3 regions of the Bacillus sp. mrc49 genome follow, and region 3 is predicted to be linked to each of the others. Evidence: riboswitches for the same ligand, from Rfam matches in the RefSeq annotation. Region 3 holds a riboswitch; each other region holds the start of a gene.
The links. Region 3 has a riboswitch for cyclic di-AMP ahead of CVN76_RS12690 (hypothetical protein). Riboswitches for the same ligand answer to the same signal wherever they lie in the genome.
Positions count from the first base shown of each region.

Region 1: linked by a shared signal. The riboswitch ahead of CVN76_RS04995 (cation:dicarboxylate symporter family transporter) and the one ahead of CVN76_RS12690 (hypothetical protein) in region 3 are both predicted to bind cyclic di-AMP.
Region 2: linked by a shared signal. The riboswitch ahead of CVN76_RS11175 (APC family permease) and the one ahead of CVN76_RS12690 (hypothetical protein) in region 3 are both predicted to bind cyclic di-AMP.

Region 1 is NZ_PHNG01000517.1:809-10,969, forward strand. Features, by position in the region: partial or broken gene CVN76_RS04970 (efflux RND transporter permease subunit) at 1-1,357, opposite strand, end outside; gene CVN76_RS04975 (TetR/AcrR family transcriptional regulator) at 1,549-2,424, shown strand; gene CVN76_RS04980 (diacylglycerol/lipid kinase family protein) at 2,566-3,462, shown strand; gene CVN76_RS04985 (hypothetical protein) at 3,579-4,241, shown strand; gene CVN76_RS04990 (efflux RND transporter periplasmic adaptor subunit) at 4,257-5,519, shown strand; cyclic di-AMP (ydaO/yuaA leader) riboswitch at 5,705-5,851, shown strand; gene CVN76_RS04995 (cation:dicarboxylate symporter family transporter) at 6,022-7,281, shown strand; gene CVN76_RS05000 (hypothetical protein) at 7,674-8,456, shown strand; gene CVN76_RS05005 (D-alanine--D-alanine ligase) at 8,647-9,729, shown strand; gene CVN76_RS05010 (UDP-N-acetylmuramoyl-tripeptide--D-alanyl-D-alanine ligase) at 9,886-10,161, shown strand, end outside.
Region 2 is NZ_PHNG01000687.1:53,370-63,530, reverse strand. Features, by position in the region: gene CVN76_RS11180 (amino acid permease) at 1-600, opposite strand, end outside; gene CVN76_RS31430 (hypothetical protein) at 884-1,054, opposite strand; gene CVN76_RS30975 (hypothetical protein) at 1,495-1,635, opposite strand; cyclic di-AMP (ydaO/yuaA leader) riboswitch at 1,793-1,936, shown strand; gene CVN76_RS11175 (APC family permease) at 2,075-3,901, shown strand; gene CVN76_RS11165 (helix-turn-helix domain-containing protein) at 4,619-5,440, shown strand; gene CVN76_RS11160 (aldehyde dehydrogenase family protein) at 5,649-7,121, shown strand; gene CVN76_RS11155 (primary-amine oxidase) at 7,331-9,283, shown strand; gene CVN76_RS11150 (hypothetical protein) at 9,309-9,884, shown strand.
Region 3 is NZ_PHNG01000688.1:286,294-296,454, forward strand. Features, by position in the region: gene CVN76_RS12680 (universal stress protein) at 1-585, shown strand, start outside; gene CVN76_RS12685 (DUF2294 domain-containing protein) at 738-1,112, opposite strand; cyclic di-AMP (ydaO/yuaA leader) riboswitch at 1,393-1,533, shown strand; gene CVN76_RS12690 (hypothetical protein) at 1,925-2,308, shown strand; gene CVN76_RS32380 (potassium-transporting ATPase subunit F) at 2,477-2,551, shown strand; gene kdpA (potassium-transporting ATPase subunit KdpA) at 2,577-4,250, shown strand; gene kdpB (potassium-transporting ATPase subunit KdpB) at 4,274-6,313, shown strand; gene kdpC (potassium-transporting ATPase subunit KdpC) at 6,338-6,895, shown strand; gene CVN76_RS12715 (DNA topoisomerase III) at 7,124-9,298, shown strand; gene mntR (transcriptional regulator MntR) at 9,403-9,831, shown strand; gene CVN76_RS12730 (FAD-binding oxidoreductase) at 10,140-10,161, shown strand, end outside.

The sequences.
Region 1 (10,161 bases), on a different contig from region 3:
AACGTATCAATTCGCCGCCTTTCAATTGTTCGCCTTTTAGTGCCATCCTTCGATAAATATTTTCGATTACCACTATTGAGTCATCGACGACTCGGCCAATTGCAACAGTCATGGCTCCCAATGTCATGACATTAAGTGAGATATCCATTTGTTTGAGCACCAAAAGGGCTGCCAACAAGGATAGTGGAATCGAAATGACGGAGATTAGGGTCGTTTTGAAGTTTCTTAGGAAAAGCATGATCACTATGACAGCAAACAGACAGCCGAAAATGGCCTTGCTAATCATTGTTTCGACAGAGTCTTTAATCGGTTTTGCTTGATCAAGCGTAGTATGTATGCCCACGCCTTTAAATTCATCTTTAAACTTGGAAACTTGGTCTTGCACTTCATCGACAATGGCGACTGTATCGGCATCAGGCGATCTTGTAACCTGTATTCCAATTGATTCGCTGCCATTTGTCTTCGAAATGGACTCAGCCTTACCGATGATTTTCACGTCGGCAATGTCCGATAATTTGACACTTTGCATTTGGGGAGCAGTTGGTGCCGTTCCCGGGGCCGCTTGATTAGCTTCCGCTTGCCCCTGTGCCGGTGCTGTTTGTGCTTGTGCTCCGCCAGTTAAAGGGATCTTAATGTTTTTCAAGTCTTTTAACGTGGAGATGTTACCGTCAACCACGATCGTTTTTTCTTTATCGTCAAAGTTATATAAGCCAAGCGGCATGTTGACATTTGCGGCTTGAATGACCTTTTTTACGTCCTCTTCATTGAGTCCGTATTGTGCCATCTTTTTTTGATCGAATTCAAGGCTGCCTTCATTAACTTGTTGTCCTGAAATCGTTACGGATGTCACCCCGTCGATTCCTTCAAGTTTAGGAACTAACACATCCTCAACATTTGTTGTCAGGGCAGGCAAATCAGAATCCTTATCGGTTACACTAAGTGCGACAACCGGAAAAGCATTCAATTCCAACTTGGAAACGCTTGGATCATCCACGCCATCAGGCAGTTCAAGCTTCTCCAATGCTTCTTTCACATCTTTTACAGCATCGTCCATATCCGTATCATAATCATATTGCAATTGGACGGAAGAAACATTGGCCATGGAAGACGAACTGACCAATTCTACTCCTGATAGATTGGTGACTTTTTGTTCAATTTGGTCTGTGAGTTTATCGGCTACTTCCTCAGGTGCAGCCCCGGGATATACGGTGGAGATGCTGATCAAAGGGGTGGAGATGTTTGGGATGGTTTCTTGTTTCATGTTTAAACCGGAATATAAACCTGCTGCAACGATGATGATTGTAAGCAACCAGATTGCCAGTTTATTCTTTAAGGAAAATTTGATTATCGAATTCAAGCTTTGTACCCTCCATACATAATATTGTGACCAGCCGGTCATAGACTCAAATATATAGCATATTAATTACGATTGCAACAGATAGTAATCCGTAGTTATATCATTGAGATTTCAAGGGTTTTGAGATACAATGTGGATGAAGTGACTGAATGGTCATATAGGGACAATATTTAAAGGATAGGATGGATCTGATGAATGAAAAACATAAATTGATCATAGATAAATCGGTAGAGCTTTTCTCGGAGAAGGGCTATCATTCTACCTCGGTTCAAGAGATTGCCGAAAAGTGCGGGATAGCAAAGGGGTCTTTTTATAATTATTTTAAATCGAAGGAAGAGCTGCTCGTATCCATTTTCAAGTACTTCTATGAAGCGTTGACGGACGCTTTGCTCGATTGGGAACTTGATGTTTCTTTATCCAATAAAGACAGGTTCCTAGGGCAAATTTCCGTTCAAATTGAACATATGACGGGGAATACCAACTTAATTCAAATGCTGATGCAGGAACAGATGGTACATATCAGTAAAGAATTGGATCAATTCTTGCATTACATCCATGAAGAAGGGATGATTTGGTTCCAGCGTAAAATTACGGAGTTATACCCGGAACTGCCTGCAGAATTTCTGCCGGACTGCACAGTCATGCTGGATTCATTGTTCAAAGGATATATGGGCATCCTCATGAGGAAAAAAGATGCTTTTGAAGTGGAATTATTCCCTAACTTCTTTTTGAATCGGCTGGATTCGTTAATCGCAAGCCTGCAAAACATGGAAGACCCACTATTGAAGCACTTTCCTTTGCCGAATTGCACGTTGCATGACATTAATCCAAAAGAGGAAATCCTTTTGATCATCACTAAACTTTTGGAAATGGAAACCCAAGAAGAAGGAAGGAAAGCGAGTAAAAATACGAAAGCATTGAGTGCGATTCAAGAAGAGCTATCTAAAGGTAAGCCAAGATCGATAATATTGGAGAGCCTTTTATTATTCTTGGAAAAAAGTGATAAGAAGGGCCCCTTATATCCAAAGCTTGTCTTAACGATGAAGGAATACTTAACGAATATATGAAAGGAAGGGGCGCAACGCCTCTTTTTTTTATAGTGTTCGTAAATTACATTTAGTCATGAGTGCGTTTCAAATGATATGGTTTAGGAAAAAGTATAGGTAGTGAAATGTGATTTGTTCATTATACGTATAGGGGGGAAGATCATGAGATGGAAAAAAGGAATGCTGATTTATAACGAGAATGCAGGTAATCACAAGCTGGCAAGAAACCTCGAAGGTTGTCTTCCGGTGATTGCACCACAAATAGATGAGTTCCTTATTATGAAAACCAAGGAAAAAGGCGATGCTCACCGTTTTTGCCTGGAATATGGGGAAGACATGGATGTAGTTTTCGTATTAGGAGGAGATGGAACGGTCCATGAGTGTGTAAACGGTCTATCACCACTTGCGAAGCGGCCGTTGTTCGGTGTTTTACCTGGAGGGACCTGCAATGATTTTTCCAGGACGTTAAACATTCCCCAAAATGTTCGCCAAGCTGCGGAGGCCCTGGTTAATGGCAAGGTTCGTCCCATCGACATCGGGGTGGCCAATGATGTGTATTTCTCTAATTTCTGGGGAATTGGACTTGTTTCCGAGACCTCGAACAATATTGACGATCAGGAAAAAAACCGGTTTGGAAAGATCGGTTACTTATTAAGCGCGATAAGGACGATTGGAGATAATGAAGGCTTCGAATTCAAAGTCGAATATGATGGGAAACAGATGGAAGGGGAAGCGCTCATGATTTTGGTCATGAATGGCTCATTCATCGGGACCAATGTTTTGCCTTTTCCGATGCTGAATCCTGATGATGGGAAATTAGGCGTTGCCATTTTGGAAAATGCAAACTTTAGTACTTTTTTAGAATTAATAACGATGAAACGTGAATGGTCCGAAAATCTAGGTTCGAATTCGGGAGTGACTTATGTACAGGGCAGTAATTTAACTATTGAAACGAAGACGCCGCTTGATGTGGACATGGATGGAGAAAACTATAGCAGTCAGACTCCTGCGGGAATTAAGGTGCTTGAACACCATTTATCGGTATTAACCCCAAGTTAGAAAAGAGCGGGGGTTAATTATGTGTTTTTTGTTTTAATGGTTCCTTATATCTGCAATTGTTTCCAAAATAAGATAAAATATTAGAAGAAAGATCAATTTTTGCAGGGGGAACACATATGGTTTACCAGGTAAGATTGTTAAAGGGCATTTTTGAGCCTGACAGGAGTCGTTATCAGCTGCAAAATGCTGAGGCGGTCACTCGGCTTGGAAGTAAATTGCTATTGTTATATTTTCTTAGTCTTATTGTATTTGCCATTGGTGGATATTTTGGGATTGGTTCCGAAACCTTTTCCAAGCAAATCACGACGATGAGTATGAATGAATTCGAAGCGGGAAAGCTGCTGATCATGGGCGGCAATTTGATTGCCGGTCTCCTTTACCCTTCTTTATACATATTTTTAGCGTCTCTCTATTTTTGGATTATCGGGGAAGTCCCATACATAAAAGTAGTAATCGTTCAAATGATCCTATTTTGCTTGCAGTTATTGGAAAAGGTTTTGCTGATTCCGATGTTCATACTGTTACATGTAGGAAACGATGGCAATCCTTTTTCACTCGGAGTCATAAGTCAGCATTTTCTCAGCAATGATTACTTTATACATGTTTTCAGTGAAATCACCATTTTTCAATTGCTGATTATATCCCTGCAATACTTCTATATAAAGGGATTTTCAGAACGAAATCATTATTTGATTTTTTTATTGGTTGCGCTATTCTATTTGGTCACATGGTTTGCTAAAGCCTTTTTGGCATACATACATGTGGGAGTATTTGTCTAAGGCGGGTGAAGGGGAATGAAAGGGAAATGGAAGATAACCGCGGTCTCCGTTGCATCGATCGTTTTAATAACAGTCAACATATATCTTATTGAAAAGAAAGAAAGCAAAGTGGAACGAACCGTTTTCGTGGAAAACTGGTCAAAGGTAAAAAAAGATACCATTACGGATACCATTCAAACAAAGGCGATTGTGAAGCCTGCAGAAGTGCATGATATTTATTTCGATGCCAAGAAAAATGACTTCCGGAAATTCCTCGTAAAAGAAGGGGATGTGATTACCGCTGGCGCGTCATTGTTTGAGTATACGACAACGGAGCTTGATGCGCTTAAAGCGGATCTATCGGCGGAGAAGACGGCTGCTGAAGGAGAAATTTCAGGGATCGACCAATACATAGCGAAGCTGAGGGCATATCAAGGGAATCTGGACCGTGATCCTGATAAAGCGGTCATTGATGATTCGGTGGAACAAAAGTTGAACATCGATATAACAACGAGCTCCTCGGAGCTTATTAAAAGTAACATCGAGCAAGAAATGTACAAGCAAGAACTCGAAAAAAGCCGTTTGAACGAAAAAGTGAAGATGTTGAGTACCCAGTTAAGTTCAATAGAGACACAGACCAGCGCGGTCGAGACGACAAGTGAGGCTGACGGCATAGTTAAAAATATCAACAAAAACCTTAATAATCCCATCATATCGATTGCTTCGGCAAATATGGGAATTGAAGGGGATTTCTCCGAAAGCGAAATGAAAAAGGCCAAAGTGGGCATGACTATAAAGGCAAGCGTCCCCGATCTAAAAAAGGAATTAAAGGGGAAAATAAGCCGTATCCATTCGTATCCGGCAGAAGAGCCAACACTAACAAAAGATAACCGTTTTCCATTTCAAGCGATGATCGAAACGGAAGGTGAAGAAATTGAGCCGTTGACGGTTGGATCCAAGGTCAGCCTATCCGTTATAACCAATGAAAAGGCGGGGGTACCTTCTGTCCCTGTAGGAGCTGTTCAACAAACCAAAAAACCGCATGTCTACAAATTGACGAAAAAAGGCTATTTGGATAAACAATACGTGACGTTGGGGCTGAAGGCTGAAGGAAAAGAGGAACTTATAAAGGGACCTGCAGTAGGAGATGTCATCCTGATGGAACCGGAGAAAGTGATGAAAAACCATTCTCATTTCATTACGCCCGTTCACTTCGAAAAAGTGAAGACTAAAACCTACAAGAAGTTCACCACTAGGGAAAAGGTAAGATATTTATTGCTAGGAGTCCTTGAAAAATAACTAAATTCCTTGTGTGAAGGGAGTCTGAATAATATATCGGTATAACTATTTTGGATAAATATAGAAAAGGAATTTTTATATAATCGGTCTACTATACTGAATTTTCAGACATTTTTAAAGATTTTTTATATGTTCGACAAGAATAAATATTTACAGATTAAAGTTTTTAGTATAATATTTTATTATAAGTTAATTCGCTTAATCTTATTCAAGAACGGGGGACCCAACTTTGTGGATTTAATCCGCTAGGGGTGAATTCAGAAATGAAAGGGCATTTGTGTTTCCAATTCCTAACCCGACAGCTAACCTCGTCAGCGTCTTTAAGGGAACATGTGTGAATATTCACGCCAATAAGAAATCGACACATGAAGTGTCTTTTTTTTCGGCGTAAAGATAGAGTTTTTCAAAAAAAGAAAAATTACTTTCTTTCTATTAGTATCTGTTTCCCTTACCGAGACAAACGTTTTTGCATCAAAGACTTTATAGAAGGTGAGGAAAGTACATGAAGAAAATTAAATTAAGTTTAGCAAGCCAGATCTTCATTGGTTTAATTCTAGGGATAATCGTTGGAGCCATTTTTTATGGTAATGCGACAGCTCAAAACTTTTTACAGCCATTCGGGGACATTTTCCTAAGAATGATCAAAATGATTGTTGTACCAATCATTGTGTCAAGCCTGATCGTTGCAGTTGCGGGCGTAGGTGATTTGAAAGCTGTAGGTAAATTGGGTGCAAAATCACTTTCATACTTTGTAGTGGTAACCCTTACAGCGATTGCTGTTGGTCTGATTTCAGCTAATATCATCCAGCCTGGTGCCGGTGTGAATATGAATAATCTGGAACAAACAGATATCTCCACATATGTTGATACAGCAGAAACGAAGCAGCATGAATCATTTGTGGACACACTCGTTCACATTGTGCCGTCCAATCCAGTAAAAGCCATGGTAGAAGGCGATATGCTGGCAATCATCTTCTTCTCCGTATTGTTTGGACTAAGTATCGCGGCCATCGGTGAAAAAGGTAAACCAGTATTCCGTTTCTTCCAAGGTACAGCAGAAGGAATGTTCTACTTAACCAATATGGTCATGAAATTCGCTCCTATCGGGGTATTTGCCCTAATTGGTGTGACCATCTCCAAGTTCGGTTTGGAATCTTTAATTCCGTTAGGGAAGTTAGCGCTTTCTGTATATGGAACCATGATTTTCTTTGTTATCGTCGTTCTGGGGCTTATTGCAAAATTTGTAGGATTCAACATCTTTACGTTAATTAGACTTCTTAAAGCGGAATTGATTCTTGCGTTCTCTACTGCAAGTTCAGAAGCCGTTCTTCCGAAAATCATGGAAAAAATGGAGAAAGCGGGATGCCCGAAACATATTGCTACATTCGTTATCCCGACTGGATATTCATTCAACCTTGATGGATCGACATTATATCAAGCATTGGCAGCTATCTTCATCGCTCAAATGTATGGAATTGATTTGAGTGTTTATGAGCAAGTTACGTTAATGCTTGTACTGATGATTACTTCCAAGGGTATTGCAGGCGTACCGGGTGTATCCTTCGTCGTTCTTTTAGCTACATTGGGAACAGTTGGTATTCCTGTCGAAGGTTTAGCATTCATTGCTGGTATCGACCGTATTCTTGATATGGGACGTACGGTAGTCAATGTAATCGGTAATTCACTGGCTGCAATCGTCATCTCTAAATGGGAAGGTCAATTCAACCCTCCATCCGCCGAGGAATTAAAACAAGTTTCTTAATAACGAAAATCCAGAGTGAAGGTTCACTCTGGATTTTTTTTAATTTAAAACGCGGCTTCGTCTATTCATAAGCGGACGACTGCAAAGACCCCCGTATCACACAAGGTCTCAAATGCTCCTGAAATCTTACCATCACACCAGGCGAATTGGGTCATTCCGATTCAGAGGTATTCTGCAGATTGCCTCGGCTTCATCCTTATCATGATTAACCATTTTTTATAATGTGGATATTTAAATGTGCGGAGTTTGTTCATTATATAAAGGTGAAAGTGTAGTGCAAGTTTCCGTATTTAGTGAGGGTGAATGAATATTCTCGGTTATATAACCTACGTCAAAACCAAAAAGTTTGTTAAAATAACAGTATTGATTGCAAGTTCGGAGGGGGTCTGGTTATGAAGAATGTTAGCGATGATATATTATATATGCATATGCAAGCTTCCCAACGGTTTGTCCTATTTAACGGACTCAACTTTCGGGAGTTTTCCTATTCACTGCCACTTGCCTTGGATTCCATCTTATTATTGAAACATCAATTCGATGGTGGGGAATACAATTTGAACGTGCTGCTTGAGAGTGCTTCGTCACAGTCCATCGCCAAGCTTCTTAAAGAAAACGTCCGCTCATATGGTGATTTTTGCTGGGTCGACTTTGAAGAGGAGGAAGGGCTGAATGAGCTGGAAGGAAGGGAACTGGCGGAGCTTTTATATCTAGGTCATACCAAGACCCATTTGCAGCCTCCTTTTTTTCCTAAATTGAATAACCAACTTGCGTACCTTGCACAGGACGATGGATGGTTCAATAAGGTCTATTTTCGATCTCTTTCAACATTTTATATGATGTTGGGAAGTTTAATCCCTCTAAAGCTGGAGCTGCTGAAAGTAGAGCGGACGTGGCTCGGAGTCCGAAAGAAAAAAGAATTAACGGCCATTCCCCTTGAAGTCATTTCCGCCTTGATTCCGATACTTGCCGAGGGCATCGTTTTTTCGTTTCGAGATGTTAAGTATTCAAGAGCGAAAATAGAAATTCCTGTATGGGCCGTTGGTGATTATTTAAACATGGACGAGATGCATGAGGACTTTTCAGACCGAAACGCTGGGGCGCCGGATGTCTTCATCACTTTCAGCAGAAAGGAAAAAATATGGGATTGTGTCATCAAAAATGATTCCTACAAGTGAGATTCTCGATCTTTTCATTCTTTAGTAGTAAGACTTACTATCTCATGCATACAAGATAAGAGGGGGTTCAGTGAACGGCTGCCCTTAGAAATGATTGGAAATGCACCGATGATGGAAGTTTCGCTTTTCCCGTTTTAGTGTAAAATGATACAATGAACATGGTTAAAAGAATATTGGAGGGTAATAACTCATGAAAACTAAACTTGGTTTGCTTTATGGTGGAAAATCTGCGGAGCATGATGTTTCAATGCAGACAGCTTTAGCGGTCATTAAAGCTCTCGATTTAGCAAAGTTTGATATATATCCGATTTACATAACAAAAGAAGGTTCATGGATAAATGGACCGAAATTGACGGCACCTGCCGAGAATGTCGCGGCTTTGACTTTTTTACCTGAAAAAACGACTTCCCCGCTGGCGCTGCAAGCACATTCAACTGATGAAAATAGCGAATCGACTGGATATGACGTCATTTTCCCATTGCTTCACGGACCAAATGGAGAGGACGGCACGGTTCAAGGAATGCTGGAACTGTTAAATCTCCCTTATGTAGGGAATGGCGTATTAGCGTCGTCAGCTGGAATGGATAAGGTTATCATGAAAAACATCTTTGCCCACGCTGGACTTCCTCAAGTGAAATACACGTGGTTCATTCGCTCTGAATGGGAGGCTAATAAGGAAGCTGGCATTAAAAAGGTTCAAGATGAAATAGGGTACCCTTGCTTTGTTAAACCGGCGAACTTAGGTTCCAGTGTCGGCATCAGCAAATGTGATGATGCACATAGCTTGGAAAAAGCGGTAGCTGAAGCTTTCCAATTCGACCGGAAGATCATCATTGAAGAAGGGGTCATTGCTCGGGAAGTGGAGTTTGGCATTCTCGGCAATGACGATCCCGCTTGTTCGGTGGCAGGGGAAATCATCCCTAAAAAAGACTTCGCCTTCTATGATTACTCAGCAAAATACGAGGATGGCAATTCCGCAATGGTCATCCCGGCTGAGATAAGCGAAAGCGAATATGCTGCATTATCCGATATGGCAATAAGAGCCTTCAAGTCATTGGATTGCTCGGGATTGGTCAGAGCTGATTTCTTCTTGACCAAAGATGGTGAAATTTATATTAATGAAGTGAATACGATGCCAGGATTCACTCCTTACAGCATGTTCCCATTACTGTGGAAGCATACGGGAGTCGACTATCCAGCGTTGATTGAAAAACTCGTGAAGCTCGCTTTGGAACGCCATCAAGAAAAACAGCAAATCAAATATACCGTCTAATCATCAGATGATGTATAAGTTATCTCAACAAACCGTCAAATGGTCATTTTTTTGATGGGTCCAAATTAGCAGGAGCCGGCAGTTAACTGGTTTCTGCTTCATTTGGTTAATGGGTGGGGGATAGGTTAATGTTTCGAAGAATGTAGGAGGAACAAAATGATAAAGAGAACGTTAAAACAAGTGCATGAAATGGCAGCTGGATTGAATGATATCACTTCATTTCAATCCGTAGCAATTGAAGGGGTCACCATTGATTCAAGAAAAGTTAAAGAAGGATGCTTGTTCATTCCGCTTAAGGGGGGGCAAGTTGACGGGCACCAGTATGTCAAGCAGGCTTTGGCGGAGGGAGCTGCAGCTTCTTTTTGGCAAAAGGATGTTCCGAATCCACCTACCGAATTACCATTAATCATTGTCGAAAATACGGAAAAAGCA
Region 2 (10,161 bases), on a different contig from region 3:
CCCTAATATCCCGCCAAATCCTTTTGGGAAAAAGCCTCCATGTTCTGTGTAATTAGAAAATGAAGCCGAGCTAGGAAAAATGCCAAGCAAAATCAAAGCCCCCAAAATGATGAAAGCAATTAACGTTATTATTTTAATACCTGCAAACCAGAACTCGAGTTCTCCATAGTACTTAACCTGAAACAAATTGATCCCGATTACTACTGACGCGCAAAGAATACTTGTCAGCCACAAGGGGACATCAGGGAACCAATATTGTAGAAAACTTCCGGCTGCGACTATTTCCACAATGATCACGATGATCCAATTGAACCAATAGAGCCAGCCTACAATGAAGGACAATTGAAAGCCAAATGCTTTATTAATGAGATGCTGTACGTTCAAATTAGGAAATGCGGTTGCCATCTCCCCTAAAGCTGCCATTACGATGAATAATAGCAGTCCTCCTATTAAATAGGCGATCACGACACTTGGGCCGGCCATATTCAATGTATCGGAACTTCCCTTGAAGATGCCTGTTCCGATCATTCCAGCCAAGGCCATAAACTGGACATGCCTTGGCAATAAACCCTTTTTTAAATCTTGATGCGTCTTTTCCATTTGATTCAGGCCCTTCCATTGTTATGTATACAAACCAATCTTTTTTAATTGAACGCTTTTAAGTGCTAAAGAACTATATTAATATATCATGATTCGTAAAAAAGTCAATTTATCCAGTGGTGAAAAAAATTCCACTCCGGCAACTTTATTATGTGGAATTCTTATCTGTAATAAAACATCTTTTGGTGGGACGCGTGTGTACGCTGAATAATAAAAACCGGCCTTTAATAGGTCGGTTCAGATCGTATCTATGAAGAATGATGCGGCAGTTAATGCCATGAGATCATTCAAACTTATCTATAGGAGCGGAAAGCGACTGTCTGTTTTCAGTTTCTCGCACAGTCTCAACATCCTTTTGAAATTCTAAAAATCCGGAGTATACTTGCGCAGCCATCCCTAGATATGGCATTTCTGTGTGAATGATACCCATTCTGGGTGAATGATGCATATACATTTTTTCATCCCTCCTTTTGAAATTAAGATGACCATAAAAGTAAGGACGTCAAGAAGTGAATGAACTTTTCCCATTGCTTTCATGAACCGAAACATTAAGCCCAATGGACGCAAGTTGTGAAAAAGTGGACTACGGTATGGACCTGGTGGGAAATTGGCGGGGGGAATATGGATACGCTGGCTTGTCATCTAAGGCTAACGCAACTATATGCCCATGAAGTGGAAAAAACATGCTTACCTTAAACAAGGCTTAGGATCGCGTAGTATCATCCTTGCTCGGTTTGATGATGACTACTTTATCATTCTATGAGGATAAGCTAAAACGGTTTGGACGAGTCGTCAAAGAAAGGCAGGCCAGCCAAAAAATCTCCGGTTGAGTTAACCGGAGTTATCTTATAGGACTATGGATATGTACGAAACATCCAGAAGGACAGGGGAAATTCAACTTCTTTCTTCATCGTCCAAATGTTGGAGTCGATGCTTATTTTCATTTAGCGGTCCTCCAAATTGTTCATTGATTTCTTTAACCACTTCATCTAAGAATTCATCCGATATGATCGGCTTCATCGTATTTTTGGGCATAACAATCACGGTCATCCTTTCTGTATTTGCTGGGGTTGGATCACGTAGGAATCATAGATTATCAACATAACCTTAGTTGAAAAAAATTATTCTTTTTACATGAAAAATTTTCATTTACTTTTCCAGTTCACGGGAGTATGATAATCAACAGTTTCATATTTCTAAATCGCTTAAACCATTTGGTGCGGGGGACCCGTTATTGGGATTATTGTATAATCCAAGGGGTGAATCCTTCCAAGGTAGGGCTACTCTTAGGTCCGAATCCGACAGCTAACCTCGTAAGCGTTATATGAGAAGGAAGGTGGAGCTTGTTAGACAAAAAAATGATGTCTGCAGGTCTATTTAGTTATGACTTGCAGGCATTTTTATTTTTTTTCTGGTTTTTTGCTTTAGCAGGGTAACCTAAACTTATTACTTAAACTTGGCGGGTGAATTCTTGATGTTATCATCAATAAAGAGGTTCTTGATAGGGAGACCCTTAAAGTCAAATGCACTTGGTGATCAAAAGCTTAACAAAACAAAAGCATTGGCCATATTATCTTCTGATGCGCTGTCTTCCGTTGCATATGGCCCGGAACAAATATTGATCGTTCTGATTACGGTCGGTGCTGCGGCTTTTTGGTATTCCATTCCAATCGCCATCGGGGTCTTGATCCTGTTAACGGCGCTTATCTTGTCCTATAGGCAAATCATTTTCGCTTACCCTCATGGCGGGGGTGCCTATGTCGTTTCAAAAAACAATCTTGGCATAAATCCAGGGTTGATTGCTGGTGGTTCATTATTGGTGGATTATATATTGACAGTGGCCGTGAGCGTTTCTGCAGGCACGGATGCCATCACGTCCGCTTTTCCCAGCTTGCATGCTTATAATGTCGTCATTGCCATCATTTTTGTGATCTTGCTTACCATCCTTAACTTAAGAGGGGTGACAGAGTCGGCTTCGGTATTGGCCTATCCTGTCTATCTATTCGTTTTAGCATTATTCATCCTGATTGGGGTGGGACTGTACAAAATCTTGACGGGCGATGTCTCACCCGAATTGCATGCTTCGATCGGAACCCCAGTCGCGGGCATCAGTTTATTCATCCTGCTGAGGGCATTTGCATCAGGCAGCTCCGCCTTGACAGGCGTCGAAGCGATTTCCAATGCGATCCCTAACTTTAAAGATCCAGCACCGAATAATGCAGCCAAAACTTTAATAGCGATGGGCTCGTTACTAGCTGTCTTATTTACGGGGATTGTATTTCTGGCCTATTATTTAAGCATTGTTCCAAGCGCAGAAGTAACGGTGGTATCCCAAATCGCCGAAGAAATATTTGGACGGAATTTCATGTATTTCTTTATACAAGGCACGACGGCATTGATCCTGATTCTTGCTGCCAATACCGGGTATTCCGCTTTCCCGTTGCTAGCGGTCAATTTAGCTAAGGATAAGTTCATTCCAAGGATGTTTACGATAAGGGGAGACCGCTTAGGTTATTCCAATGGAATCATCATCCTTGGCCTTGCATCGATTATCCTGATCGTCGCTTTTGGAGGGCATACCGAGAATCTCATTCCCCTTTATGCAGTAGGTGTTTTCATTCCATTCACCTTGTCGCAGACGGGCATGATGGTTAAATGGATCAGAGAAAAGCCTAAAGGCTGGATCGTGAAGTTAACGATAAATTCTATTGGCGCGATGATTAGCTTTATTGTCACGATCATTTTCTTTTTAACTAAATTCGTTCATGTTTGGCCTGTATTGATCTTCCTGCCAATCATCATTTTCATGTTTCATCGCATAAGGAGACATTATGATGCGGTGGGCGATCAATTGCGCATCACTACCTGTGAGCCGACTCTACCCATCCAAGGAAATGTTATCATCGTTCCTGTTGCCGGCATCACACATGTAGTTGAAAATTCATTGAATTATGCCAAGTCCCTTTCTGCAGATCAAATCATTGCCGTATACATCTCCTTCGAAAGGGAAGATGAAAAGAAATTCGAAGAAAAATGGAAGAAATGGCAGCCGGATATCAGGCTCGTCACGCTACATTCCTACTACCGGAGCATCATTCAGCCATTGACTAAATTTGTGGATACTGTTGAGCATAAGGCTAGAGAATCCAATTATCAAGTAACAGTGATCATCCCCCAATTCATTCCGAAGAAGGGTTGGCACAATATTCTCCATAACCAATCTAGTTTACTGATTCGTGCCTACTTACTTTATAGAAGGAATGTAGTGGTTACGACGGTTCCGTATCATTTGAAGAAATAATTGTCATATCATCATATAGAAGCAACCCACTCAGGGTTGCTTCTTACTGTAGGCAAACTCGATGAAAATTTGGGTTTGTCTGCAGTTTTTTTTGTTATTCCTATTTTGATTTGATATGTACGATGAACGTACCCTTGCACTACCCTCAATTTATAGTTATTCAGAAAACCTATTTCCACAGCTTTGGGTGGTTTGTACTTTATGCGTTTCAATTCACTGCAGGGATCTCGCGCTTCCGTTGAACTTCGCTCTGTGTGAACACGAAGAAGGAATCTCCAATGAATTTCCTTGCCCTGAAGATGATCCTTATCTGGAGAATTTGATTGGTCATGCTTTCCCGATCCAATGTCAACGTGGAATGATAAATTCATATCATCACTATACCTAGTTTAGGTATGTTTTTCCTTATTTATATGTTTGGTCCAGTCAAATTCTGCTTTGGGAAAATGTTAGGTGTTGTTCGATGTAAAGGTTCTCTTTCATAAAGTTTTTCTAATAAAAGGAAATTGTTCGTGCGTGTCGAAATCTTAAAAACAATGCATCCGTGAGCAAATGTGAATGACATAAGCGGATAGTGAAGTGAGGGTGCTGCAATAGATTCCATTAAGCTATCTTCACCCGGTGGGTCCATGAGTAAGCTCATGATGCTTGCATAGCCGGGTGCATCTGAAGAAGTCTTCGGCGGTTAAGACTATATAAAAGGGGAGTGAGGAAAAAATGAACATTATTCAGAGTTTCAAAAACCTTGATTATTTTCCTTTCCAACCGGAATTCGAGACACTTACGGAATATTATATAGAATATAAACAAAGGAATTCAATCCATTCCACTACATTATTCTATCAATTCAAAATTAATCGCGATTTAAATCATCCAATGTCCGTCGTTCCGGATGGATGCATCGATATCCTATTTTGCTGCAATCCCATAAATCCCTGCGCACATGTATGCGGGACCGTCCTCAAGTACAAAACGATCAACTTCCAGGCTAATTGTGACTATTTCGGTGTCAGGTTTTTGCCTAAACAGGAAACCCGGCAGTTTAGGTATTCCATGAAGGAAATGATTGATCGTCAAATTCCATTAGCCGATATGATAAAGATCGATCCTTCCATTATGGAAAGGATAATTAATGAAAGGGATTTTCGTGGAAGGATTAAGCTCTTCACAGAAGAAATGGGGAAGGAGATATTTTCTAGTAATGAATTGCCGGCAATGATCGATTATTCCTTGAATAAGATTTATTTATCAAAAGGTAATATATCAATGAACCAATTGGCTGTTGAGACCGGATACTCGTCGAGATATTTGCGAAAGCAATTCGATGTTCATGTAGGAATGCCACCTAAGTTATTCAGTCAAATCGTCAGGTTCCAAAATTCCCTGCATCTGTTTCTCAACAAACCGAACCATTCTGTATGGGATGTAATTAATGAAAGTGGGTACTATGATCAATCACATTTGATCAATGAATTTAAAAGATTTGGTTATCGTACTCCCAATAAATTCCGTTTCAAGGAAGGTATCAGTCCATCCTAATTGGGCCATGAGATATATCGTGATATCAATGACAAGATCCCGTTCGTGGTGGCGAGGGTCTATTTTGTCGGTTTGAATCATCAGTGTGCAGCAATAATATTCTGAATGTTCCGTTTTTTACAATATAAAAAGCGCCCGTGCCCTTATTGTTTAATGTAGATATGATTTTGTGCCTTACATATTCAATTTACGAAAGGGGAAGCGGATGATGGGGAAAAACTATCAACTGTTCATTGATGGGAAATGGGTTGATTCGTTATCAGGAAAGACATTTGAATCACTGAATCCTGCAACTGCCGAGGTAAATGCCATCGTTGCCGAAGCTGGTAAAGAAGATGTCGATTTAGCCGTGAAATCTGCACGAAAAGCATTTGAAGCAGGACCGTGGGCTAAAATGGCCCCGGGAGATAGAGGAAGATTACTAAATAAAGTGGCCCAGGCGCTGTGGGAGAAAGCAGATAGGCTTGCTGAAGTTGAATCGCAAGACAATGGCTTGCCAATCAATGAAACGAAGTTTATTGCAATGCCAGCGATGATAGATGTTCTGGAGTTTTATGCGGGATTAACCAACAAAGTACAGGGCAGCACCCTTGCTTCTCCTCATGACCGGTTCAACTATACTTTGAAGGAACCCATCGGCGTCATTGGGGCGATAGTACCTTGGAACTTTCCGCTAATGTTGACCATGTGGAAGCTTGCTCCTGCTTTAGCAGCAGGGAATACGATCGTCATCAAGCCAGCAGAGCAAACTCCGGTGAGTATACTGGAAATGGTGAAAGTCTTTCAGGAAGCCGGTATTCCTGACGGAGTCATCAATGTCGTCCCAGGATATGGGAAGATAGCTGGTGATGCCCTCAGCTCACATCCGGACGTCGACAAAATCGCTTTTACAGGTTCTACCAATACGGGCAGGCTGATCATGCAAGCGGCAAGTAAGAATTTAAAACCAATTAGTCTTGAATTAGGAGGTAGATCACCCAATATCGTGTTTGACGATGCCTCCATCGAGAATGCAGTGAATGGTTCCATGTTTGGAATCTTCTTTGCTCAAGGTCAAGTTTGTGCATCGGGCACCAGACTTTTTATTCAAGAAAGCATATATGACCGATTCATGGAATCATTCGTGAAGAAAGCTCAGTCGATACGTGTGGGGAATCCATTAGACGGAACGACCCAAATGGGTCCGCAAGTTTCCTTGCAGCAACTGAACAAAATTGAGCAATACGTAGCGGAAGGCCTGGAACAGGGAGCTAATCTAGTCATTGGCGGTGAAAGAAACCTAGATGCAGGTAATGGCTATTTCTTCACGCCCACCGTTTTTGAGAATGTCACCAATGAGATGTCGATTGCCCGTGAAGAGATATTTGGTCCGGTTTTGTCGGTGATCAAGTTTAAGGATGAAGAGGATGCTTTAATCAAGGCTAATGACTCCTTGTATGGCCTTGCATCGGGTGTATGGACCAATGATTTAAAACGGGCCCACCGGATGGTAAGGGGGCTAAAAGCCGGGACGGTGTATGTTAACACATTTAGCATGCTGGATAGCGCCGCTCCCTTTGGCGGCAGGAAACAAAGCGGCTTTGGAAGGGAACTGGGGATCCAAGCGATGGATATGTATACGGAAACGAAGAATGTGTGGATCGATTTGAATGAAAAGGGCCTGAATTGGTATGGAGTCTGATGGTCGATGAAGGCAATGCCATATGTCACCTTGTTTCCTGGATGAAGAATTATGAACGGTCGATATCCTTGTACAAATAAATTTACGGTTGAAAACGAGCTGAGGTCAATCAACAAACAGAATGAGCCAGGCAAGTAAAAGGAATTGATGAAGTCAGCAATTTCTCGAGAACCGCTTGAACGATATATTATCCATAAGGAGAGGTTACGATGGAAAAAGCATCTAGCACAAAGATAGCGATGGTCGATCATCCGTTAGATCCATTAACGGCAGAAGAACTTAAATCGACAGTGCAAATTTTAAAGCGGGATAAAGGGTTGGATGATCAATACCGCTTTGCTAACATCAGTCTATTGGAACCGGCAAAATCGATTGTTTTGGGTTATCAAGATGACAGGCAAATCAACAGAGAAGCATTTTGCATCATTCTCCATAATAAAGAGGGAAGGACGTATGAGGCCGTAGTCTCTTTGACGGAGGATAGGATAAAGTCATGGAAACTGATTCCAGGAGTTCAGCCATCGATAATGGCTGATGAATTCATGGAGTGCCAAGAGGTCGTCAAAAGCCACCCAGAGATGATAAAGGCCTTTGCGAAAAGAGGGCTTACGAATATGGATAATATAATGGTCGATCCTTGGTCTGCGGGGAATTTTGGCTTGGAGGGTGAAGTGGATGTACGAATCGTCAGGGCTTTATGCTACTACCGCACATCATTATACGATAATGGGTATGCACGCCCCATTTCAGGGCTGTATGTGCTTGTAGACTTAAATAAGATGGAAGTCATCAAGATCGTCGATAAAGGAGTCATCCCCTTTCCGCCACTTGATGGGAATTATACACCAGATCAAGTGGGCAAATTGAGAGAGGATGTACAACCTTTAGAGATCATTCAGGTGAATGGGCCGAGTTTTACGACAAAGGGCCATGTAATCGATTGGCAGAAATGGAAGATCCGCTTCGGCTTCAACTCCCGTGAAGGTCTTGTACTTCATACGGTCAGTTACAATGATGATGGGGTGCAACGGCCAATCCTATATAGGGCGTCTTTATCGGAAATGGTTGTTCCTTATGGTGACCCAACAGAACCTGTGAATAGGAACAATGCTTTCGATGCAGGGGAATACGGCATCGGGATGTTGGCCAATTCATTAGAGCTCGGCTGTGACTGTTTAGGTGAAATCAAGTACTTTGACGCCGACCTAGTGGATAGTGCCGGGGATGTGGTGCAAATCAAGAATGCCATTTGCCTGCATGAAGAAGACTTCGGGATTGGTTGGAAGCATACGGATTGGAGGACAGGCCATGTTGAAGTACGGCGTTCAAGAAGATTGGTGTTATCAAGCATCTCGACAGTAGGTAATTATGAATATGGCTTCTATTGGTATTTCTTTCAAGATGGGTCGATACAGTTTGAAGTGAAATTGACGGGCATATTGCATACACAAGCCATAGAAGCTGGACAGAAATATCCACATGGCAATCTGGTGGCACCCCAATTATTTGCGGCACATCATCAGCATTTTTTTAATATGCGACTGGATATGATGGTGGATGGAAGCCAAAATTCAGTATATGAGGTGAATACGAAAAGAATGGAGAAGGGAGTGGACAACCCATATGGAAATGGATTCTACCCAGTTTCGACATTGCTTAAAAATGAATCGGAAGCAGTTCGGGATCTCGACTTGAGCACTGCGCGTTTCTGGAAGGTGGTCAATCCATCCAAAACGAATCTTTTCGGAGAACCGGTGGGGTATAAATTATTTGCAGGGGAAAATTGTTTTCCATTCGCCCATGATGACTCGCCACTATTGAAGCGGGCTGGGTTTTTAAAACATCATTTTTGGGTAACGCCATTCAATTCCGAGGAACAATTCGCCTCTGGAAGGTACCCCAATCAGCATGCAGGGGGAGAAGGACTTGAAGACTGGGTCAAAGCCGATCGTTCGATTGAAAAGGAAGACGTGGTGATCTGGTATAACATGGGGCACCATCATATAACCAGACCTGAAGATTGGCCAGTCATGCCGACTGCTTATATTAACTTCATGCTGAAGCCAACAGGCTTTTTCAATCGGAATCCGGCTCTTGACGTGCCTCCATCCAAACCAATGAGTTCGGCTTGCCATATGGATGGTGACTCTTCCTGTCATTAATACGATTAAAGGGGAAGTGAATCAAATGCTGCTGATCAGTTTTACGATAGTCTGGGCCTATACCTTTTACTTTTTTAAAAAGGCTCATGACTATAAAAACCATGTTGGTGCCAGCCTTGGTAAATGCATGGTCATGATGATAAGCATGACCACAAGCTTAACTTTAAGCTTAATCCTATCATTCCTGCTGCCCGGCAGGCTTGCGGTGTTAACCGTTTTATCCATCGTACTGTGTTCGGTGGCTGCCTTCATCATTGGAAGCCCATTCGGTTCATTGGCGGTCATGGAGTCCATATCCACAACTCTGATGGGTGCGATGATGGGTGCCATGCTTGGGGTCATGCTGCCACTTGATTCACGGATTTTCATGCTTCTTTCAATGGATCTCATATACCTTGTCAGTATATTTTTTGTAACATATCAGCTAAAAAGACAAGTTTTCAAAGAAACGCCTCCCCAAAGAATGAGGGAACTCGCTCCTTTCTTTTTGACGCTGTTGTGCTCCGTCATCATTATCGGCACGACGGCTGCCTGGGAAAGTGATTACTTCAAAGATGGCGGTGATCCGAAAATGGATATGCACAATCATCAGCATGGCTGATAGTCATGTAATCATGGTTTCGGATGGGATTCCTTCCGAAACCTTTTTTATTAAGCCTGTTTTCGGAAGGAATGTTGTTTTTAAAACGGAACAAACGATTTAAGGTTGATTGGCGGCTCATTTGTCCGCCCGCTGGATAGAGCAAGCATTGGCGGGGAAACCAACCACTCCGCATTATTTGGTGGATGGCAACGAAGTATCCGAAAGCAGCCTTTCCTTATTATTGAAGCAGTTATTTTCAAATCCCCGGAATCAGTTCGTAAAACGTCCATGATTC
Region 3 (10,161 bases):
ATTTATGCCAAAGATAAAATTGATCAAGCTCTAAGCAATTTTTTCAAAACGGGCAATTTGATAGCTCTGCGTGAATTAGCTTTACGTGAGGTAGCTGATGATGTGGACGAAAGGCTTGAGTCATGGGAAAGAAAGCGGACCTTAAGGGGACCTTGGAGAAAGCAGGAGGTTATTTTTGTTTGTGTTAATTTGCGTCCGGATAGTGAACGTTTAATTCGGCGGGGCTTCCGTATTGCCTATCGGTTAAAAGCACAATGGTTCGTCGCTTACGTTAAGGACCATTCGCCTCTAAAAGAGGAGGAGGAAAAAACATTAGAAAAACTTAAAATATTGACAGAACGGCTTGGGGGGGATTTCAACATGTATGAAACGCATCATCGACGAAAAGTAGTTGGGGAGGTGGTTAAACGATTATATGAAGAAAATGCAACACAGGTTATTATCGGACAATCTGCACGAAAAAGGCTGGAAGAAATCATGAAAGGATCGGTTGTACAAAAATTGCTTCGTGCGGTTCGCCATTTGGATGTATTGGTGGTTGCCGATCATAAACCAGAAATGGCAAAAGAACTTAAAGAACCATAATAATGCAAGTACGGAATTCAAATCCCTTAATAAGGGGAAGGGTTAAACCTGTGTGGAAATACACATAGTATAAACAACAAACCCAGTTGATTATCATTCTGGGTTTGTTTGAATTGGTAATTTGGGGTGTTGCGGAAGAGGAAGGATCAAAATTATGCCTTGGATTCTAAGGATTTTTCAAGATCTCTATCTACAATGAACACTTCCAGTCTTTCCTCCGTTTTCGTGCTGATATCACTATGGCTGGAAAGAACGTTGCATTTTGTCAGCCGTTTCACGATCTCCTCGAAGTCTTTACTGTACATTTCCCTTAACACCTGCCTCATTTCTTTGACTAGCCTCCGCCCGGAATCTTGGGAAACAAGGTGTTTTTCTTCCACAGTCAGCACTCCCTTAAAACGGGTAATGACCATATCCTGTACAATGTATGTTTTCGCCTCTTGAGGACCTCGGCCCATAAGCTCTCGCTGAAATGTAATAAAGGCTGCACTTATTTCAGCCTCTAGTTTCTTTTTGGAATTCACCATATTGTCTCCCCTGCTTTTCTCCAAATTTATGCAACTTATCATAATGTCCGGCCTGATTCTTGTCAATAACATTCGAAAAAATGATTCTTAACTTGAAATAGTAAGATTTATAAAGAAAATAAGTTTTTTTAAACGGGAAAATTAGTGATATCATAAGGAAACATAAGGAATAATGAGAATATTATAGAATAAGTGGGAAAATTGGTCTTATTCGCCCCAAAATGCTAATTTACAAGTGGCAGGTAACGAGCTTAGAATAACAACATATTCAACACCAACAATTGCAATTCGGCTTAGTCCTGGGTGATCAGGAACGGAGGAACCAATTTTTTGGGGTTAATTCTGCTTATGCAGAAAGGATGAGAGAATCTTTCGCCATCCTACCCGTCAGCTAACTTCGTCGGCTAAAGCGAAGGAGGTCATGAGACCGCCTTAATCAAGGGGCTTTTTTGTTGTGAAAACGGCAAAAGGCAACTTGAATGATAAGTAGGTCTTTTTAATTTGCCTATTTTCATAAGAAGAAGGACCATGGAAGACAGAACGCAAAGGAAGCACATGCTGGCTGGGCGTTAAGTAGACCAATGAGTACTTTTTCTCCAATTATATTTGTTTGCTAATGCAGCGTATCCAATAACCGGTGCGTGAATCATTTTTGATTTGCGCGCGGATATGGATAGCTACTGCATGGCTGCATATATGGGGGAAAAGTAAGCATTGGTCTATTTTTTATGTTTTCAACTGGCAGGCTACACTTCCCCAGAAAGTATGCAGCTTGAAACTTGGTCACAAAAAGTAGTAATGAGGTGGATTGCATGGGAAAAGTATTGGTTGTTGGGAAAGGGGATTTATACAAATCTGTAAAGGGAAGTATAGGAGCCACCCACACGGATACAAGTAACTTGGAAATTGTAGATTATGAAGAAGAATGGTTGATGCCGACAAGAGAACTGGAGGATTGTGATGGATTAATGGTTGATAAATCGAACCAGTATAGCTGTATTTATTTGTTCCCAAATTGTCTACTTGATGGAATTAATCTTTTGAGGATCTTTTCAGGGCTCAAACATTTTAGGCTGTTTGTTGTCACTCATCATCATCGAAATTCCAGTCTATATAAAAAAATGGGAGCCGATTTTGTCATCGTCAGTAAACCAGACGGTAACAGCTATGACTGGCTGCTAACAAGCGGAACCTAATAACTTTAAGGGGGTGAGCCATTTTAATTGTTTAACATATTCATCGCTTGGAAGGAGAGATGATGATGGATCTTTTATCGGTGTCACTTACAACTTTTTCATTCTTGCTGTTTTTTGGATTTCTCCATTTTTGTAACAAAGTTATCGAAAAAAAAGGAGAGTAGAAGCATGCTTTTATTAATTATTGTTGGAGCACTTTCGTTGTACTTGGTTCATGCTTTAATTTATCCGGAAAAATATTAATCGCTACAAAACGGAGGAAATGCAAATGGATTATTTACAAATCGGTCTGGTATTGGCACTCGTTATTATTTTGGCCATACCACTGGCGAAATACTTAGTTAATGTTTATTCCCTTGAAACAACCAAACAAGATCGAATGTTTGGGGGAATAGAACGGGGCATTTTTAAACTATCTGGTATCCATACGGGTGATATGAACTGGAAGCAGTATGCTAAGGCCCTACTTTTGAGTAATATGGTCATGTTTATTATTTCGTACTTGATCCTTCGCTTTCAAGGCGGATTACCAGGTAATCCAAGTAATATAGCCAATATGGATCCGTTATTGGCATTCAATACCGCTGCAAGTTTCCTTACCAATACTAATTTGCAGCACTACAGCGGGGAATCGGGACTTTCTTATTTATCACAAATGGTCGTCATCATGTTTTTGATGTTCACGACACCGGCTACCGGCCTTTCGCTCTGTATGGCCTTTTTCAGAGGTCTGACCGGGCAGCGCAGTATGGGGAATTTTTATGTGGATTTAATTCGTTCCATCACCAGGATGCTTCTGCCGTTATCTATTTTAATCGGGCTTGTCCTAGTATCCCAAGGGGTGCCGCAAACCCTTGATCCCACAGCCGTTGCCACTACATTGGAAGGTGCGACACAGAATATTGCACGCGGACCTGTAGCGGCATTGGAGTCGATTAAACATTTAGGGACAAATGGCGGTGGATTCTTTGGTGTCAACTCGGCACATCCCTATGAGAATCCTAATGGTTTCACCAATATCTTAGAGATTCTATCTATGTTCCTGATACCTGTAGCTCTCCCGTTAACGTTTGGGTATATGGCAAAAAACAAAAAACTAGGGTGGATTCTTTTTGCGGCAATGGGATTAACGTTCCTTGTGTTTTTAAGTGTTACGTATTTCAGTGAACAAAATGGAAATCCATCATTAGAAAAAATGGGAATATCTCAAGAGAATGGAAGTATGGAGGGCAAGGAGGTTCGATTTGGAATCGCTCAGAGTGCCCTTTTCACAGCCGTAACGACAGCTGCTACGACAGGTACGGTCAATAATATGCATGATACGCTTACTCCGCTTGGCGGACTAGTGCCATTGGCAGAAATGATGTTGAACTGTGTGTTCGGCGGTGATGGAGTAGGTACGGTCAATATCCTTATGTACGCAATAATGGCAGTTTTCATTGCTGGATTGATGGTTGGACGTACGCCGGAGTTTTTAGGGAAGAAAATTGAAGGCAAGGAAATGAAACTAATAGCCATTGCCATCCTTTTACATCCATTATTCATCTTAGTTCCGTCAGCCATTGCTTTAGCTACACAAATGGGCACTTCGGCTATTTCTAATCCGGGTTTTCATGGAATTTCACAGGTTGTTTATGAGTTTACCTCCTCGGCAGCTAATAATGGCTCCGGATTTGAAGGTTTAGGGGATAACACTCCATTTTGGAATATATCCACCGGATTGGTCATGCTGTTTGGCCGTTACTTTTCCATGATTGCACTAATCGCTGTCGCAGGTTCTTTACTTACAAAGAAAGGAGTTCCCGAAACAATTGGAACGTTCAAGACGGATAATGGCACTTTCCTGGTCATTCTCTTGGCAACGGTTTCGGTTATAGGGGCATTGACGTTCTTCCCGGTCATTGCACTCGGACCAGTAGCAGAATGGCTGACAATTAGATAAACGAAGAAAAGGAGAATTCTAAAATGAGTACAAAGCGTAATGGGACTCTCAATAAGGAAATTGTCTGGAAAGCTATAAAAGATGCCTTTAAAAAGTTAGATCCAAGAATAATGGCTCGAAATCCTGTCATGTTTGTAGTTGAAATAGGATTTGTTATCACTCTTTTACTATCCATATTCCCGAACTTTTTTGGAGGAACATCGGATAGAGGTTATAACATTGCCGTAAGCGTAATATTGCTGGTTACAATACTCTTTGCTAACTTTTCCGAAGCATTAGCAGAGGGGCGGGGTAAAGCGCAAGCTGATAGTTTGAAAAAGACGAAACAGGATACTAAGGCAAAATTATTCCAAAAAGATGGTTATATAAAGATAGTGGATGCCACAGAACTCCGTAAAGGTGATATTGTCTTGGTGGAAACCAATGATTTAATTCCAACCGATGGTGATGTCATTGAAGGAGTAGCTGCTGTAGATGAGTCCGCAATCACTGGGGAATCAGCTCCCGTAATCAAGGAATCAGGTGGGGACTTCTGTTCGGTAACTGGAGGAACGAAAGTCATCAGTGACTTTATCAAAATTGTCGTCACTTCGGACCCAGGTGAATCCTTTCTTGATCGAATGATCAATCTCGTTGAAGGAGCTAAAAGACAAAAAACCCCTAATGAAATTGCATTGAGCACCCTGCTTGTCAGTTTGACCCTTATCTTTTTGCTTGTTTGCACGACACTAGTACCAATTGCTTCTTATATTAAAGTCACATTACCCATCACCACCTTAGTGGCATTACTGGTCTGTTTAATCCCAACGACTATAGGGGGCCTATTGTCTGCCATTGGGATAGCGGGTATGGATAGGGTTACTCAATTTAACGTCATTGCCATGTCGGGAAAAGCTGTCGAAGCAGCTGGTGACATTAATACCATCATCCTTGATAAAACAGGAACCATCACCCATGGGAACCGCATGGCTTCAGCTTTTTTACCGGTTAAGGGGATAAGCCAAGCTGAGTTAAATAAAGTGGCTGTTCATTCATCATTACACGATGAAACGCCTGAAGGCCGATCTGTCATCGAACTTGCTAAAAAAGCCGGTTTAGCTGATAAAGAATTAGATAAAACCGGGACAGTTGGAATTGAGTTCACGGCTGAAACCCGGATGAGTGGTACAGACTTTCCTGATGGTAGAAAAATCAGAAAAGGTGCTGCTGATTCAATAAGACAATATATACAGCAGCAAGATGGAAAAGTTCCTGGCGATTTAGAAAGCATTACGAATGAAGTCGCCACTGCTGGCGGTACTCCACTTGTTGTTGCAGACGGGAACTGTGTGTTGGGTGTCATTTACTTGAAGGATACAGTAAAACCAGGCATGAGGGAACGCTTTGATGAGTTGCGGAAAATGGGCATAAAAACCGTTATGTGTACCGGTGATAATCCATTGACAGCTAGTACCATTGCAAAAGAAGCGGGAGTAGATGATTTTATTGCTGAAGCGAAGCCTGAAGATAAAATTTCTGTCATTAAACAGGAACAAGCACAAGGCAAACTTGTGGCGATGACGGGAGATGGGACGAATGATGCTCCTGCATTGGCACAGGCAGACGTTGGATTGGCGATGAATACAGGAACCATCGCAGCGAAGGAAGCGGCGAATATGGTGGATTTGGATTCTGACCCTACAAAAATAATCGAAGTAGTGGCAATTGGGAAACAGTTACTCATGACACGGGGCGCTTTGACAACCTTCAGTATTGCTAATGATGTGGCCAAATACTTTGCAATTATTCCAGCTATGTTTATGTTGGCCATTCCTCAGATGAAGGCTTTAAACATTATGAATCTGGCTACACCACAAAGTGCCATTTTATCAGCTTTAATTTTTAATGCTATCATTATCCCCCTTCTCATCCCATTGGCAATGAAGGGTGTGAAATATGTTCCTATGAGTGCTTCAAAATTACTTAAAAAGAACTTGTTCATATACGGATTGGGCGGCGTAATCGTTCCTTTCATAGGAATTAAACTTATTGATATACTGCTGGTCATGCTACAAGTAGCTTAAAAATAAAAGTAAGGGTGGAAATTCATGATGAAAAATATTCGCTTAAGTTTAGTGCTCCTTGTTATGTGTGGAATTGCCTATCCGTTACTAATGACAGGTGTTGCTCAAGTTATAATGCCTGCAAAAGCAGATGGCAGTTTAATAAAAAACGAATCAGGAAAAATCATAGGTTCTGAACTAATTGGTCAATCTTTTAAAGACCCGGGGTATTTTCATGGTCGTGTTTCTTCTATAAAATATGATGCGACAGGATCAGGTACACCCAATTATGCCCCATCCAATGAGGACATGATCAAGCGCACAAAAAAAGATTTGGCAACATTTCTAAAAGATAACCCTACTGTCAAACAAGAGGAGATACCTGCTGATTTACTGACGAATTCCGGTTCGGGCCTTGATCCAAATATTTCATCCCAAGGGGCGAAAATTCAGGTATCACGCATTGCTAAAGAGCGAGGTGTATCTGAAAAAAGTATATATAATCTTGTTGATAAACATACTGAAGGACGGTCATTAGTAGTATTCGGGGATCCCCGGGTGAATGTATTAACGTTGAATATAGCATTGGACCAACTAAAATAGTGTAGAAAAGGAGGGTTCAAGGAACTCTCTTTTTTACTTCTTTTGGCTGGATCGGGGTATATAATGAACCTTTCGACCAGATAGCTTTTCCGATATTCGGTTGAGTTTTATGAATGTTCAATCATCATTTTCCTATTGTTTAATCCGAACTCATCTATAGCCGATTGAAATAATTAAGGTATAATAAATAGGGAAAGATATTTTGTTACGGATTAGGTGAAGATGAACATGAAGCTAATCATAGCGGAGAAACCGGATCAAGGTTCAACGTTGGCAGCTCAATTTAAAACGAAGAAGCAACAGGGATATATAGAAATCATGGCGAATGAACTTTTTCCCGATGGTGCTTATGTGACATGGGCAGTCGGGCATCTATGTCAACTCGTATCGCCGGAGACATATCATGCAAATTGGAAAAAATGGTCGCTGGATACGTTACCGATGATTCCAGAGAGGTTTCAATATGAAGTGACCAGGCAAAAGGCTAAGCAATTCAATGTCGTGAAGACGTTGCTTAGGAAGCAGGACGTCGATGAAATCATCCATGCCGGCGATGCAGGGCGTGAAGGAGAATTGATTGTACGCAATATCGTGAATTTATGCAGCATCCATAAGCCGATGAAGCGTTTATGGATTTCCTCTTTGACCCCGAAAGCCATTTATGAAGGATTCCAGAACCTGATCAGCGAAGAAAAAACAAGACCGCTTTATCATGAAGCCTATACAAGGGCATGTGCAGACTGGGTTGTTGGCATGAATGCATCCAGGGCGTATAGCATTTTATTGAAGCAGAAGGGTGTATCGGATGTTTTCTCAGCTGGACGGGTTCAAACTCCCACCCTCGCTTTGATCGTGAAGCGTGAAATGGAGATTGAACAGTTCAAGTCTGAACCGTTCTGGGAAGTGTTCGCTGACTTCAAGATGGATGGCAATAAATACCAGGGTAAATGGCAGCAGAACAACGATTCAAGAATAAAATCAAAAGAACTTGCTGAAAAGATTGCCGCATTCTGTAAGGACAAGGAAGCGGAAATAGCCGAAATGGCAACAGAAAGAAAGGAATTTCAGCCTCCTTTGCTGTTCAATCTATCGTCATTGCAGGCAACCGTGAATAAGATTTATAAATATTCACCAAAGCAGACTCTCGATATCGTTCAAAGCTTATATCAAAAAGGAATCGTCTCATATCCACGTTCCGACTCCAACTATGTGACAGAGGGGGAAGCCGCGACATTCCCTGATATCTTGCAAAAGCTAAGCGGCTTTTCGGAATATGAATCACTTTTCCCCTTGCCGCAGCCGAGTATCATGAATAATAAACGGTATGTAAATGAAAAGAAAGTGACGGATCACTATGCCATAATTCCGACGGAGCAGGTTACCGATCCTAAGCGTCTTTCCGCTGAAGAACGCAATATTTATGACTTGGTGGTCCTGAGGCTGATTGCCGCCCATTATGAGCAGGCGATTTTTGATTATACAACCATTAAGACGCTTGTCGATAGGCGTGCCGAATTCATTTCAAAGGGCAAGCAACAGATCCAAGAAGGATGGCGCAAGGTCATTTTCCAAAATGACAAAGAAGATGATGATGTCCTATTGCCGCAGGTTTCAAAAGGGGATTCCGGAAAGGTCGCCAAGATTAAGGTGAAGGAAGGAAAAACACAGCCGCCAAAGCGTTATACGGAGGGCCAGCTGATCACCTTGATGAAAACGGCAGGAAAACATCTGGATAATGAAGAGTTGGAAAAGGTCCTGATGAAAACGGAAGGCCTTGGCACCGAAGCAACACGAGCAGGCATCATTACCATGCTTAAAGACCGTAAATACATTGATGTCAAAAAGAACCAGGTATTTGCAACCGATAAAGGAAAAGTGCTGATCACAGCCATTGGGGAGAAAATCCTTGCCTCGCCAGAGATGACAGCCAAATGGGAACAGCGATTAAGGGAAATTGGTGAAGGGAAGGCTTCAGCCGGAGCGTTTATGGAAGCCGTTAAAAAAATGTCGGCAAAAATCATCAGTGATGCTGTGGAGTCGTCGGAAAGCTGGGATTTTCAAGGGCTGGATACCGAATCGATTCAAAGGAGCGGCCCTAAAAAGAGGAGTTCGGCATCCGTAGGCAATTGTAAGCTATGCGGTTCCAAAATTGTCGATAAAGGCGAGTTTTATGGATGTGTGAGTTATCAAAAAACGAAGTGTAACTTTACGATCTCCAAAAAAATCCTTAATAAGAAAATTAGCCAAGCCAATATCAAAAAGCTGCTGGCGAGCGGGGAAACGGACTTGATAAGCGGGTTTAAAAAAGGCGAAAAGACCTTTGATGCGATTTTATCCTGGTCCGAATCGGAAAAGAAAATCAATTTTACATTCCCGGCAGGACAAGCCGTCAAGCAAAATTAATCAAAAACTGCATTTAAATGGCGCCCTGAGACGATAACGGCTTGTTTCAGGGACGTATATATAGTAATATTTTTAGATATGCTTTTGAAATGGGAGGATTCCGAATGCCTACACCAAGCATGGAGGATTACATAGAACAAATTTATTTACTTATTGAAGAAAAAGGGTATGCAAGGGTTTCCGATATTGCTGAAAATCTTTCCGTCCATCCATCTTCTGTGACAAAAATGGTTCAAAAACTCGATCAAGAAAAATATTTGATATATGAAAAGTATCGTGGCCTCGTTTTAACGGCTAACGGGAAAAAAGTCGGGAAAAGGCTTGTATATCGTCATGAACTCTTGGAACAGATGCTAAGATTGATCGGGGTCAAGGAAGAAAATATTTATCATGATGTTGAAGGAATCGAACACCACCTTAGTTGGAATGCCATCGATAGGATTGGTGACCTTGTGGAATTCTTTGAGGAAGCTCCTGAGCGTGTCGAGGAACTACGAAAGATACAAAAAAGAAATGAAGAGAACCCAAAATAAGCTGCCGATGGCAGCTTTCAAAATGCAGACAAACTCGATAAAAATCGAATTTGTCTGCATTTTTTATGTCTGTACAATGTGGACGTTGATTTTAACGGGAGGAACTCGCTCATGAAGAGGCGGACCGCTACCGCCTGCGTGGTCCATCCTAGACGCGCTTTTCCCGCAATCAACTATGTTTTCACTCATAGATTATCCGGGAAGGTTAGTGGAAGAAGGGAATCCCGATCTCTAAATATTCTTCATAGTATTAATTCTCCATTCATACAATTGATAATCTACAAAAGTTTTGAATGGGAGTGGAATGCATGGGATCTAAAGAGTTAACAG